DNA from 4 places in the Vreelandella indica genome. Region 3 is predicted to be linked to each of the others. Evidence: predicted binding sites of a transcription regulator. Region 3 holds the regulator's gene; each other region holds the start of a gene.

Region 1 (3,126 bases), on a different contig from region 3:
GGCACGGAAACGATGACCGCTATCGCCGTGCCAGCAATGCTCATGGCGAGCGTATCGACCAGCGGAGACATCCAATCCCTGGCATTGGTGAAATCGGGCGGTAGCGATTCACCCAGCAGGGTGGCGATGGCAGGAACCCCGTTGGCTAGGGTGCGAAAATCCAGCAAGTCCACGTACCAACTCGCCAGGAGAACCACTGCCAGTAACGAGCCCACTTGGAAGAGCTTACTCCGCCAGCCGCGCGCGTGTTCGGCCAGCACCGCGTCAGGAGAGAATGATGAAAGGGCCGGCGGATCCGTTTTGGTCTGATTCATAATGCCCCCTTACATCTTGGCGAAGTCAAGGTCGAGCAGACTACCCATTTCCCGGATCACATCGTAATCGGCGTCAGTGATAACGGCGAAACCTTCGGCTTTTAGGTTGCTCAGGATTTCTTCATCATCAATGCTAATGAAAGCGTCTTGTATCTCCTGCTTGAGTTCCGGGTTCAAGTTGGAACGCATCGCCCAGGGGTACTGCGGATACTCCCCACTGTGACCCAACACCCTAACCTTGCTGCGATCTATCAGGCCGCGGTCCATCACATGTTCAAAGATCACTTCCGATAGTCCCCCAGCATCTGCATTACCATTGGCAACGTTCACCGCCACGGCATCATGGGAGCCAACGAAATGGGCTTCATAGTCTTCGCCTGCTTCCAAACCAGCCGATTCAAGCAACACGGTTTTGGGAATCAGGTGGCTTGAAGTGGAGGCTCGGTCGCCATAGGCCATCTTCATGCCCTCGATATCGGCATAGGACTCAACGCCGGAATCGACATTGGCAATGATGATGGAGCGGTAGGTGGGCTTGCCATCTACAATCATGGCCGCAAAGGGCTCGATCTCGCTTTTGCTTTTTGCCATCACATAGGAGAGGGGTCCGAAGTAGGCGAGGTCGATGCGACCAAAGCGCATGGCTTCGATCATGGAGGAGTAATCTGTAGTGACGATTAGCTCAATTTCTTTGCCAAGCGTGCTTTCAAGATAGTCTTTCAATGGCTGGTTGCGTTTGATCAGTTCAGAAGCGTTTTCATCAGGGAGCAGCGCGACTTTTAACAGGTCTGGATTTGGATCAGAATCCGCAGCTGAGGCCGACACGGTCATTCCAGCCATAAGACAGATAGCGAAGAAAAAGCTGAATAGCGGTTTCATTGTGCAATCTCCAGTTTTATCGAAGGGGTATTCGCGGATTGAGGGGTGGGGTTGGTGGTTTCATCGGCTTCGGGCAAAACCCCTGGCGCACCGTGGTAAATCTCATCCAGGTGGCATTGCTGTAACTGTGCCGGGGCTGCATCGAAAACGATTTGGGCATTCGCTAAACCAATAATGCGGTCAGCAAACCGCTGGGCATATTCCAGCTGGTGCAGTGAAATAATGGCGGTAATACCATCTTCACGGCAGATGTCTCGCAGTAATGTAAGCACTCGCTCAGAGGTTGCCGGGTCAAGGCTGGCCACTGGCTCGTCCGCCAGGATCATGGCGGGCTGCTGCGCCAAGGCACGCGCAATGCCCACGCGTTGCTGCTGCCCTCCGGAAAGCTGATCGACCCTGGTAAGCGCCTTCTCAGCCAGGCCTACGCGATCCAGGCAGTGCAGGGCAAGCTCCTGTTCCTGCCTGGGTAGCGGAAACAAACTGCGCCAGGTGCTGTGGTAAGCAAGCCGACCCATCAGCACATTCTGGAGCGCAGTGTGGCGTTCAATGAGCTGATGGTGCTGGAAAACCATGGCGGTTTTGCACCGATGGCGGCGTACCGTAGTAATGGTTTCGAGTGCACCTAGTTCAGCCGATATCACTTTGCCGGTGCTGGGCCGCACCAAGTGGTTGAGGGAGCGCAGTAACGTAGATTTACCTGCACCGGAAAGACCGAGTAGAACCGTAAACTCCCCTTTGTGGAAATCAACGGTGGTGGGTCGGAGTGCGAGAACATTCCCAGGATATGTCACCCCCATTTTCTCGATGCGGAGCATTAAGTCAGAGGATTGAACAGGCTCCATTGGATCACCTTCTGCAATGTATGAGCTCACTTGATTGTGACTCACAATGCAACGTTAGCGCTCCTAGGTGACAAAGCTGTGTCATGCAGATGATAAGTTAATGACCATCAAAGGGGGCGGGTAGCATGTAATGACATAAGAAATTGGCGCTTTATAAGTTAAAAAAATTTAATGTTTCTGTGCGCGTGCCGATAATGCATTTTGCTTGGTATCAAGATGCGTTGGGTCTAAACGCTTGAAGTTACCGAGATGGCTTCCACCTGCCCAATGCAACGCGCTGCGGGCTTTCACGAGATCCCCCATGCTACTTCTGAATCGAAGCGTTAAACTGCGGCTTGCCGTGAGTTTAGGCGCGTGTATCTTGATGTTAATTGTTGTCGGTATTATCGGTCTCTACAGTCTCAGCAAAACCAACGATGCCCTCAACAGGACTTATGAGGGGAACTTACTCACCTTGGGTGATCTTATTAAGGTCAACCAAGCACTGCTCGGCAACCGGGTTAAGATAACGGCCGAGCAGCGCGATCGAACCCCGGCATCTGCTATAACAACGAAACAAGAGGTTGCGGAAAACGATGCCATTATCGACGCCGCCTGGAATGATTACTTCCCTGAGCGTGTTTCTGGTGATCAAGAGCGTGCGGTAGCCGAAAGCTTTATCGTGTCGCTAGCCAGTCTGCGTGCCGGTATTGACGATATTAACGCGGCAATGATTGGCAATGATTATGACGCCGCCAGAGAGATAGCCACCACCACGCTACGTGCTGAATACCCTAAAGTGCTCACGGCGATTCAGGGCCTTATCGACCTTAACAGCGCCCAAGCCGCCGCCAATAACCAGCAGTCATCAAGCGACTATATTTGGACGCGCAACTTCGTTACAGGCGTTATGGTGGCGGCGATCATCTTCGGCATTCTGCTCTCAATATGGTTGGTTCGCGGCATCATGACACCGCTGGGCAAGGCGCAAGCACTTGCCAACGCCATGGCTGAAGGCAGGCTCGATAACGACGTCGACGCTTCAGCCAAGGATGAGTTTGGTGTGATGCTCAGAGCGTTAAAGAGCATGGAAACCAAGTTCTCGCAGGTGG
Region 2 (3,126 bases), on a different contig from region 3:
GTTAGGCACGACCGCAAGCAACTGGTCGTTGGTGTACTCGGTGATACCTTCATAGCCGTTATCCGTCTGGATCCAGAGAATACCCTGCCCATCGCCGCGCTCGTCGAACCATAGCCCGTCGGGGCTGGCAAACTGGTTCATTTCCGTCAGGCCAGAGTGGTTATCCGCATCATCGGTCGCCGCACCAAACACGAAAACCTCCCAGGTAAAGGCATTCGGCAGACGACTTTCACGCCAGCGGATGATGTGTCCCGCCTCATTATTGGCACGTGGATTGGCCGCGTTGGTCGGTGCCAGATCGTAACCGACGCCATTCTGCTCAAGACGCTCGCCGTCGTTCGTGTACGTCGGCGTGGAGTCCTCAGCGGTGCGCTGGCTATTATTGGTTAGCGTGAGATAGACATCGCCTGAGGCAGGGTCAACAGAGGCCCACTCAAGACGATCCATCGGTGTGGCGCCCAACAAATCCGCCGCGTCACAGGTATTGATGATAATGCCTGCTTGATCATCGCTGGCAAGCCCCAGCGCCGCGGCCAATGTGCGGCCATCACGCGTTTGAGCACTGGGTGTTAGCGGCAGCCATTCACCGCTGCCATCAGCATGGAAACGCGCCACGAACAGCGTGCCGTTGTCCAGGTATTTGCTGCCGATGACAAGACGGTCATACGCTTCGCCGGGGCGATTGGCATCGGCGGGATCCCAGGCAGCGTCGGAGACGTATTTATACACATACTCGTTGCGGGCATCGTGTCCCGAGTAGTAGACCACCGGCTGACCGGCTTCCAGCTTGCCTAACCAGCATCCTTCATGGCGGAAACGCCCAAGCGCTGTCCGCTTGACGGCCCGCACTCCGCTATAGGGATCAACCTCCACCTGATAGCCGAAGGTGCGTGCCTCGTTGCGATAATCATCCTCCGCCCGCTCGCTACGTGGGGTGATATCAAAGCGGGCGAACTCACCATTCTCCTCGGAGGCATCGCCTGCGGATGTGTCCCAACCATAGCGGCTTTTGTCCGTGGGGATGCCGATGCGGGCGTCGTCCTGAAAGCGTTCGCCACGATTGACGAAGATATCGGGCCAGTTCTCTTCACAGGCAATATAGGTTCCCCAGGGGGTTACCCCATTACCGCAATTATTGTTCGTGCCGCGGGTTTGCATGCCTGTCGGAGAGAACTGTGTCTTGACGTAGTCACTGCCAGCCACGGGCCCGGAAAGCTCCATCACCGTTGCGCTGGTGAAGCGGCGGTTATAGCGCGACCCCGGCACATGCGACCATTGGCCATTGGCGTCTTTTTCGACTTCGACAAGCGTGACACCGTGAGCGTTGATCTCGGTGCGCGACTCATCTGCTGGCCGCTGGCCCTCTTCGGCATTGGTGGGGCCGCCCTGAGGTGCCCATAGTGCGGCTTGGTCGATATATTCGTTATTGAGCGCCAGCACGAAACGACGCGAGGCGTTGTCGGCGTCCAAGGCAAAACCGGCCATGCCATCATGGTGCATGCCGACACTTTCCGCCTGCCGCTCAGGTGTCATGGTTTGGTCGGCCTGCCACGCATCGCCTGTGCTCAATGGCGTGCCCCAAGGCACCAACACCTGGGCCACATAGCCTTCCGGCACCACAATCGCTTCGGTAAGGGATCCGCGTACCGCTTCAAAGGCGAGCGTCAGGGGTGTTTTCTGCGCACCACTGGAAGCCAACGCCTGGGCAGCGCCACCAAAACTGAGCATCGAGGCAGCAGCGACTCCCAAGCCGCCGCGCATCACATCACGTCGGGATACGTGCCGCGCTAATACCTCAGCAAAAGGCTGATTGCTACTGCGGTTAAACAGGCGATGATCTTCGATCTCTTTACTCATGGTGGTCTCCCCCTGATCGTTTGTATGCCAACGATTGAACGTTAGGAGACACTAAAGAGGCTAAATGACAGGACGATGACGGAGTGTCTGCATTTATATGAAGACTAACCACCTGCATGGCGAAGCCGTGATATAAGACCATACTTATTAACACATAATGCAATGCACTGAGTAACAGCGAGCCAATCGGGAGCAAGGATGAGACTGATCAGCATCATATGGGTGGCGTTGGCGGCTATTAGTTTCAGCCTGGGGCTGGTGGGTATTTTTTTACCGCTAATGCCCACCACTATTTTTATGCTGATCGCTGTTTACTGTGCCTCCAAAGGCTCACCGCGCTTTGAAGTCTGGATCCGCTCCCGCCACTATGTCGGGCCATTGCTGATCACCTGGGAGCAAGAGCGCGCCATTCCCCGGCGTGCCAAGCTCGCAGCCGTCAGCATGATCGCGTTGAGTGCATTGATCGTGGTCTGGTCACTCGACCAGGGCTGGCTGCGCTGGGGTGTGGTCGCTTTCCTTATAATGATCGCTCTGTGGTTAGCTACCCGTCCTGAGCCCTCTTCTTCGCCTTAACACATCACTAAATCGGCACCTGATGGGTCGAGACCACTTCCCGTAGCCCCCAATGGTCACGAGCAAATACTGCGTATCGCCCGCGATACGGCTAAGCTAGTGGGGATGAAAGGCTCAACTAGGCGGTATCCCAGCTTCTGAAGCCTGTCACTACTCTCTGCTATCTTTGTCACTGCCATCCTCGTCCCTACCTTCCTCGCCCTTGCCGCATATCAGAACTCAACGCCTCCCGACGCAGAAAATGCCGTGCAAAAAAGCCGGGATGGCTTTCAACCAAGCCTGCCGATAAGATCCATGGTGAGCCATCACGAGCTTTCAAGTGGTTGTGTTAAAAATGAGTGTTTATAAGGATGGACTCTATGCGCGATGATGAAAAATATACCAATACCGAGGAGCAACTGCTGTATCTTCAAAAGTTATTAGATGAAGAAGATACCGCTGCCCTCAAAGAGCTATTCACAGAGCTCGATATATTAGCGATTGCGCGCACGCTTGAGTCGTTCCCCGCTAAAACCCGTGATTTACTTTGGGACTACATTCCGGACGACGTGCTTGGTGAAGTCCTAGCAGAAGTCGATGAGGGTATTCGCGCTGACTATATTGAGGATCTTTCTGCCAGCGATGTCGAACAGATCGTCAGAGGCTTGGATGCCCAGGAAGTCGCCGAAGTTCTTGATGTCGCCGACGAAGAGATCA
Region 3 (3,126 bases):
GCATCATCACAGATGCTTTGTAGCAAAGGCCCTAGCGACAGCGGATGGTGATCTTTCCCCCCCTGGTCGATTTCCAACCGGGAGAGCAGCAATAGATCATTGACCAGGTTTTGCATTCGCTGCGTCTGTTCCTGCATCTGGTTGATGCTTTTGCCCAAACGCGGAGGCAACTGATCAGCAATATCACTGTAGGTTTCCAGATAGCCGGAAAGGACGGTTAGCGGCGTGCGCAGCTCGTGAGAGACATTGGCAACAAAGTCGCGCCGCATCTGTTCCAGGCGGTGCAAGCGCGTGATATCCCGGGCCATTACCAGCCGTTCATCGTCACCGTACAGGGTAATTTGATACTGCAGGATTCGACGCTCGTCAATCGGCGATGTCAGCGTTAACGGCTCGCCATACTCCCGCGCATTGAAGTAGCGGATGAAACTTGGCTCGCGCAGTAGGTTGGTAATGTGCTGACCACGATCATGGGCAGTTTGTAGCCCTAGCATGTTCGTTGCAGCGCTGTTCCACCACTCTAGATCACCGTGGCGGTCGAGCATGACCACACTGTCACGCATCGCTTCAGACGACTCTTGAATACGGGCCAAAGTAGCACGCAGCCGACTTTGCGTTATACGCTGGCTTTTCTGATAGCGGTATAAACGATCAAACAATTCACCCCACATACCGTGAGCGGCAGGCGGCTCATCGTGAGGATGTAGGGTTAGCCATAAATAAAGTTCGCGTAGCTGCCGCAAGTGATAAAACAGACATACTGCAAGCCCTGCCGCAAGCCCTAGCCCTGCTGAGCCCAATAACCAGCCTAAGCAAGTACCCAGTGTGGCCAGCCACGCTAGACGCCACAGTTCACGGCTCCATAGGCGCACATTTACACCCGTGCAGAGAAACGGTATCCGGTACCCCGAACCGTTTGAATCAGGTTTTGATGCACATCGCCCAGCGCTTTTCGTAAGCGTCGAATATGCACATCGACAGTACGCTCCTCGACATACACGTTGCCACCCCAAACTTGGTCAAGCAGTTGGCTACGTGTGTAAGCGCGCTCTTGATGGGTCATAAAAAACTGCAGAAGACGATACTCGGTCGGCCCCATTTCCAACGCTTTGCCGTGTGCGCTTACCCGGTGACTTACCGGATCAAGCAGCAGGCCATTAATCTCAATCGGATCTTCAACGCCACGCGGCGTCGCGCGGCGCAGCACTGCTTTTAACCGTGCCACCAATTCGCGGGGCGAAAAGGGCTTGGTGATATAGTCATCGGCACCGGCTTCTAGCCCTTGGATCTTATTATCCTCTTCGCCTTTAGCGGTGAGCATAATAATGGGGATCTCGGCGGTGGCTTCTTCGCGCTTCAACCGCCTAGCCAGTTCAATACCGCTGGTGCCAGGCATCATCCAGTCAAGCAGCAATAAATCAGGTTGGTGGTCAACCACCATGGCATGAGCATCCTGGGCGTTATCTGCTTCGAGCACACGGTAGTCAGCCATTTCCAGCGCTACCGCGATCATCTCGCGAATCGACGATTCATCATCGACAATCAGAACGGTTTTGGCGGTCATACCAGAGCCTCACGGTGTGCAAAAAAGCCAGTTCAAAGAAAACAGTTCAATGACATGTCAGTGACGATAACACCATGACTTGATGACAGTTACATGACAATGGCAGTTACTAACCCGCCGCAGGCCACCAACTTAGCGCAATACCAGCAAAAATCAGCAGCCCCGACCAGTGATTATTCAGAAACGCCTGGAAACAAAGATCCCGCTCCTGATAACGAATTAAGCGCTGCTGATGCAGGAAAGTTGCCGCCATTGCAGCGAGCCCTAGCCAAAAGAACCCACCTAACCCGACCCGCCAGCCTACCCATGCCAGCAACCCCAGGGTGGCTACCTGGAGTAGGCCGATTATCAGGCGATCCGCGTCGCCAAACAGCACGGCTGTCGATTTAATGCCAATTTTTAAATCATCGTCGCGATCGACCATGGCGTATTGCGTGTCGTACGCCACCGTCCATAGCACGTTTGCACAGAAAAGCAGCCACGCTTCCAACGGCACATGGCCCAGCACGGCGCCAAAGGCCATTGGAATTGCCCATGAGAATGCCGCCCCCAGCACCACCTGGGGAAAATGGGTATAACGCTTCATGAACGGGTAAATAACTGCCAGAAATACCCCACCCAACGAGAGCAGCACCGTAAACCAATTAGTCAGTAGCACCAGAATAAACGCTGCGGCCACCAAACCAATAAACAGCAATTGAGCCTCGGTTTCGCTGATTCGACCTGTGGCGAGCGGGCGATGCTTAGTGCGTTTCACATGGCCATCGAAATGGCGATCTGCATAATCGTTCACCACGCAGCCAGCCGCGCGCATGACGTAAACACCGGCCACAAAAATCAGCAGTACATCACGGCCGGGTACCCCTTCAGCGGCAATCCACAGCGCCCAAAGCGTCGGCCACATCAACAGCCACGTGCCAATGGGTCGATCCAAACGCATCAGCTGTATAAAATCTGCCACGCGAGCCCATCCCTTCGGCCGCAACAGTGAACGATCCATGCTTACCTCACGAAAAATAAGATGCAGGCGCTAGCCTAGCGCGATGGCAGATCAAGGTCATCCGCCATCGCACGCAAAAAATACTCCTGCACCAACAACGACAGCCCGCCGTGATAAAACACTGAACGTCGGCCCCAGGTACAGTCACTCTCGATACCGTTCATACGAGCAAATAAGGGGGATTGGGTAGTGGCCTCAAGCGGCCCGCGAATTAAACCGGGCTGGCGAAATAACCAACTGCCGAGCGAGCGCTCACCTAACCCTTCCAAACGCTGGCCCTTTAACTGCGTGAGCGGGGCGACGGAGCGCGCCACCACCCACGGCGTTTCATCCAAGCACAGCGCTACTTCACGCAGCCATGCGTAGCGTTTGGGAGCAATGCCCAACGCCCGTGCCTCATCCTCTCGCGGCCAGCCTACGCCCTGGCGTAGCAGTCGAACGCGAAACTGCTTTTCACCTCCTGCGGCGATTAAGCGAGCAGTTAATGAGTCGGTTGAAGCAACCCACTGCCACCAGGAAGTACTCATGGCAGGTCGCGCCGCATCAACGGGGCGCCAGCGCG
Region 4 (3,126 bases), on a different contig from region 3:
TGACCAAACCCGTGTACGTACCGGGCAGTTGGAAGATGAGGATTGGCCGCGCTTAACCTCCGCCGTCAACCTGCTCAAAGACAAACAGCTGTTTATTGATGATACCGCGGCCTTATCGCCTAATGAGATGCGCTCACGGTTGCGCCGGGTGGTGCGTGAGCATGGCAATATTGCACTGGTGATGATCGATTACCTTCAATTAATGCAGATCCCCGGCTTTAGCGAAAACCGCACCGGTGAAATTTCCGAGATTTCGCGCTCATTGAAGGGCTTGGCGAAAGAGTTTAATTGTCCAGTAGTGGCACTTTCCCAGTTGAACCGTTCGTTGGAGCAGCGTCCGAATAAACGGCCAGTCATGTCGGATTTGCGTGAGTCGGGCGCCATTGAGCAGGACGCGGACGTCATTGCCTTCGTTTATCGCGATGAAGTCTATAATCCAGATAACCCCGATAACCAAGGTATCGCGGAGTTAATTATTGGTAAGCAGCGTAACGGCCCGATCGGCACCGTTCACATGGCGTTTATCGGTAAATATACCCGCTTCGAGGATTTGGCCCCGGATAGCTACGGTCAAGCATTCGGCGACTAGGTTTTTACAGGCTGGTTTGGGAGGACCGGCTTCAAAGCCAGCTTTGTGATGAGTCACTTGAGGATGGGGAGCGAGCTCGTATAATGCCCCACCCATGATATGCAAATAAACGGGAGTAGCAAATGGCAGGTGGATTTCGGCGCGGTAATCGGCAGCGTCTTCCTAAGCTAGAAGGTCGCGGTGAGCTTGAAGCACTTGAGCGTGAAGGGCCTTTCAAAGAGTGGTTAGGTATGCCAGATCTTTATCGCTACCATTTGGTCGTGGAGGGAGAAAAGTACAGCTATCAAACCGAAGATGGAGAGCTGCCCGTTAAGGTGGGGGATAAGGTCGTGTTTCGCTACAAAGAGACCAAAGGCGGCAACTGGATTGACCGTAATTCACTTGGCAAAGCCATCGACCCTTCTGAATACCAGTAAAATAACGACTTCTTGACGCTTCGGTCAGGAACTCTCTTGCGCTATTGCCCTCGAATGCAGTTGAAAATTAGTGGTTAAGAAATCAGTTGTTGAATAACCCACTATTGTGAGTCTATCTTTTAATGGATGTCACAACACTGCAACAACAGGGCAACAGGAACGTCATAGGGTGCAGTCATGCTGTGCCCTGATGCCATATCTGATGCCATACTTGATGACATAGACAAATAACAGGAGGGAACCATGGAACTGAAGGATCTTAAGCAGTTTGTCGCCAGCCACGACAACTTTGAAATTCGCGTGATTACCCATTCGGGTAGCCGTTTTTATCAGGTTGAGCTGGAAGATGTTGAAGGCGAGCGCCATATGCTGATGCAGCGTTCTAAGCCAATGCTATTTCGCTCGCTGGATGATGCCTATATGGAACTCAAACGGGCTGGCATTCACCGCGCTTACTTAGTACAGCACGTGCCGCACGATGAAGTAATTGGTCGTGACGCTCATTACAGCGAGCCGCTTACATCGCGTATGCCGTTAGTATTTTAAGTTTACGCGCTAACCCAAACGCTTCACGTATAAATCGTTAACTCTTAGCTTTACGCTTTTCCCACCACCGCCCGATTCGTATTCGACGACGGGCAAAATAACGGTAACCGGCATTCATCACGCCGCGTACACCCGGTAAGCATGAAATCTTCACCAGCCGCCGGTAGCCCAACACTGCATAGAGGGCACGGCTGGCATCCATCCCGATATACCACTCTCCTTGGCTATCTTGTAGATGTAGTTGGCCCATCATCGCATTAAATTCCTGCCCGTACGCCTGAGCGTTAAAGTCACTGGCCTGGATATCTACCAGTGCGATGCGTTCCTGGTGACGATGCTTTTTAAGCCATGCCACTTCTTGCTGACAAAAAGGGCAGTGACCGTCATGAAACAGCGTAACAGGGAGCGATGCCTTCAGTGGTGAGTAGCGGCTCATTGTTATTCCTTATTGGCGTTCGGTTGTGGATATTGCATAGCCAGCGGTGTGGCAGGTTTGCCCGTAGCTCGGCGATGTTTCCAGTTGTGCTAAAAAGTGTTCGGCCTGCTGGCGAATAGCCTCACGCTTCTCATCGTTCATGCGCCCTAGGGAGCCGTAGATTAGTTTCATTCGCGGGTTTTTATTTAATCGCTCCGCATTAGTTTCAAGGAAATGCCAATAAAGGCTGTTGAAAGGGCAGGCATTAGGCCCAGTAACCTGTTTTGGCGAGTAGCGGCAGTGCTGGCAGTGATCCGACATTTTGTCGATATATTTACCCGAGGCGCAGTAGGGCTTAGAGCCCATCAAGCCACCATCGGCATGGAGCACCATTCCTAGCGTATTAGGCAGTTCCACCCACTCGCTGGCATCGGCGTAGACCGCTAAGTACCAATCGCACAGAGCTTCCGGTTTGACGCCACAAAGGAGGGCAAAGTTGCCCGTGACCATGAGTCGTTGAATATGGTGGGCGTAGCTATTGTCGATGGTCATTTGAATAGCGCGCTGCAGGCAGCGCATATCGGTATTCGCATCCCAATAAAAGGTTGGCAGTTCACGCGTAAAGCCGAGTTGGTTGGTGCTTTTGTAGCTGGGCATCTGTGTCCAGTAGAGCCCACGTACATACTCGCGCCAGCCAAGAATTTGACGGATAAAGCCTTCAACTGCATTAATCGGGGCATCACCTGCGTAATAACACTGCTCGGCGGCTTCGCAAACCTCATGAGGAGACAGTAGGCCGATGTTCATCGCGGCAGAGAGTCGCGAGTGATACAAATAGGGTGCGGAATCGCTGATGGCATCCTGATAGCGGCCAAACTGAGCCAATCCATGCTGCATAAAGTGCTTAAGATCCACTAATGCCTGCTTACGGGTCACCGGAAGGTTAAAGTTCGTCAGTGTGCCCATATGATCACTAAAGTGGCGTTCCGCATCGGCCAGAGCGTCTTGGGTAAGCTTGTCTTGGCGGTGTTGTGGCAGCTCAGGAAACTCAAGCGCTGACTTGATGGGCTGGTGATTATCGTGATCATAATTCCACTTGCCGCCAGCAGGCTCATCGCCCTCCATCAGGAATCCGGTCCGCTTGCGCTGTTCACGGTAAA

The links. Region 3 encodes PhoB, which activates phosphate uptake and scavenging genes when phosphate is short. Its sites were predicted from a motif close to TGTCATANNNNTGTCANA; they were not measured.
Region 1: a site for PhoB is predicted at 2,102-2,119, ahead of phnC (phosphonate ABC transporter ATP-binding protein). Genes of this name have one in related genera too.
Region 2: a site for PhoB is predicted at 1,921-1,938, ahead of V8L71_RS09650 (PhoX family protein). Genes of this name have one in related genera too.
Region 4: a site for PhoB is predicted at 1,133-1,150, ahead of V8L71_RS13930 (DUF6482 family protein). Genes of this name have one in related genera too.

Annotation. Positions count from the first base shown of each region.
Region 1 covers NZ_JBANSO010000012.1:17,509-20,634, reverse strand. Annotated here, with positions in the region: gene phnE (phosphonate ABC transporter, permease protein PhnE) at 1-314, opposite strand, end outside; gene phnD (phosphate/phosphite/phosphonate ABC transporter substrate-binding protein) at 324-1,193, opposite strand; gene phnC (phosphonate ABC transporter ATP-binding protein) at 1,190-2,035, opposite strand; gene V8L71_RS09980 (methyl-accepting chemotaxis protein) at 2,337-3,126, shown strand, end outside.
Region 2 covers NZ_JBANSO010000011.1:84,444-87,569, reverse strand. Annotated here, with positions in the region: gene V8L71_RS09650 (PhoX family protein) at 1-1,857, opposite strand, end outside; gene V8L71_RS09645 (YbaN family protein) at 2,056-2,430, shown strand; gene mgtE (magnesium transporter) at 2,790-3,126, shown strand, end outside.
Region 3 covers NZ_JBANSO010000023.1:29,653-32,778, reverse strand. Annotated here, with positions in the region: gene phoR (phosphate regulon sensor histidine kinase PhoR) at 1-872, opposite strand, end outside; gene phoB (phosphate regulon transcriptional regulator PhoB) at 875-1,564, opposite strand; gene ubiA (4-hydroxybenzoate octaprenyltransferase) at 1,674-2,564, opposite strand; gene V8L71_RS15405 (chorismate--pyruvate lyase family protein) at 2,600-3,126, opposite strand, start outside.
Region 4 covers NZ_JBANSO010000019.1:61,678-64,803, forward strand. Annotated here, with positions in the region: gene dnaB (replicative DNA helicase) at 1-589, shown strand, start outside; gene V8L71_RS13925 (hypothetical protein) at 712-1,005, shown strand; gene V8L71_RS13930 (DUF6482 family protein) at 1,249-1,551, shown strand; gene V8L71_RS13935 (thiol-disulfide oxidoreductase DCC family protein) at 1,589-1,987, opposite strand; partial or broken gene V8L71_RS13940 (cryptochrome/photolyase family protein) at 1,997-3,126, opposite strand, start outside.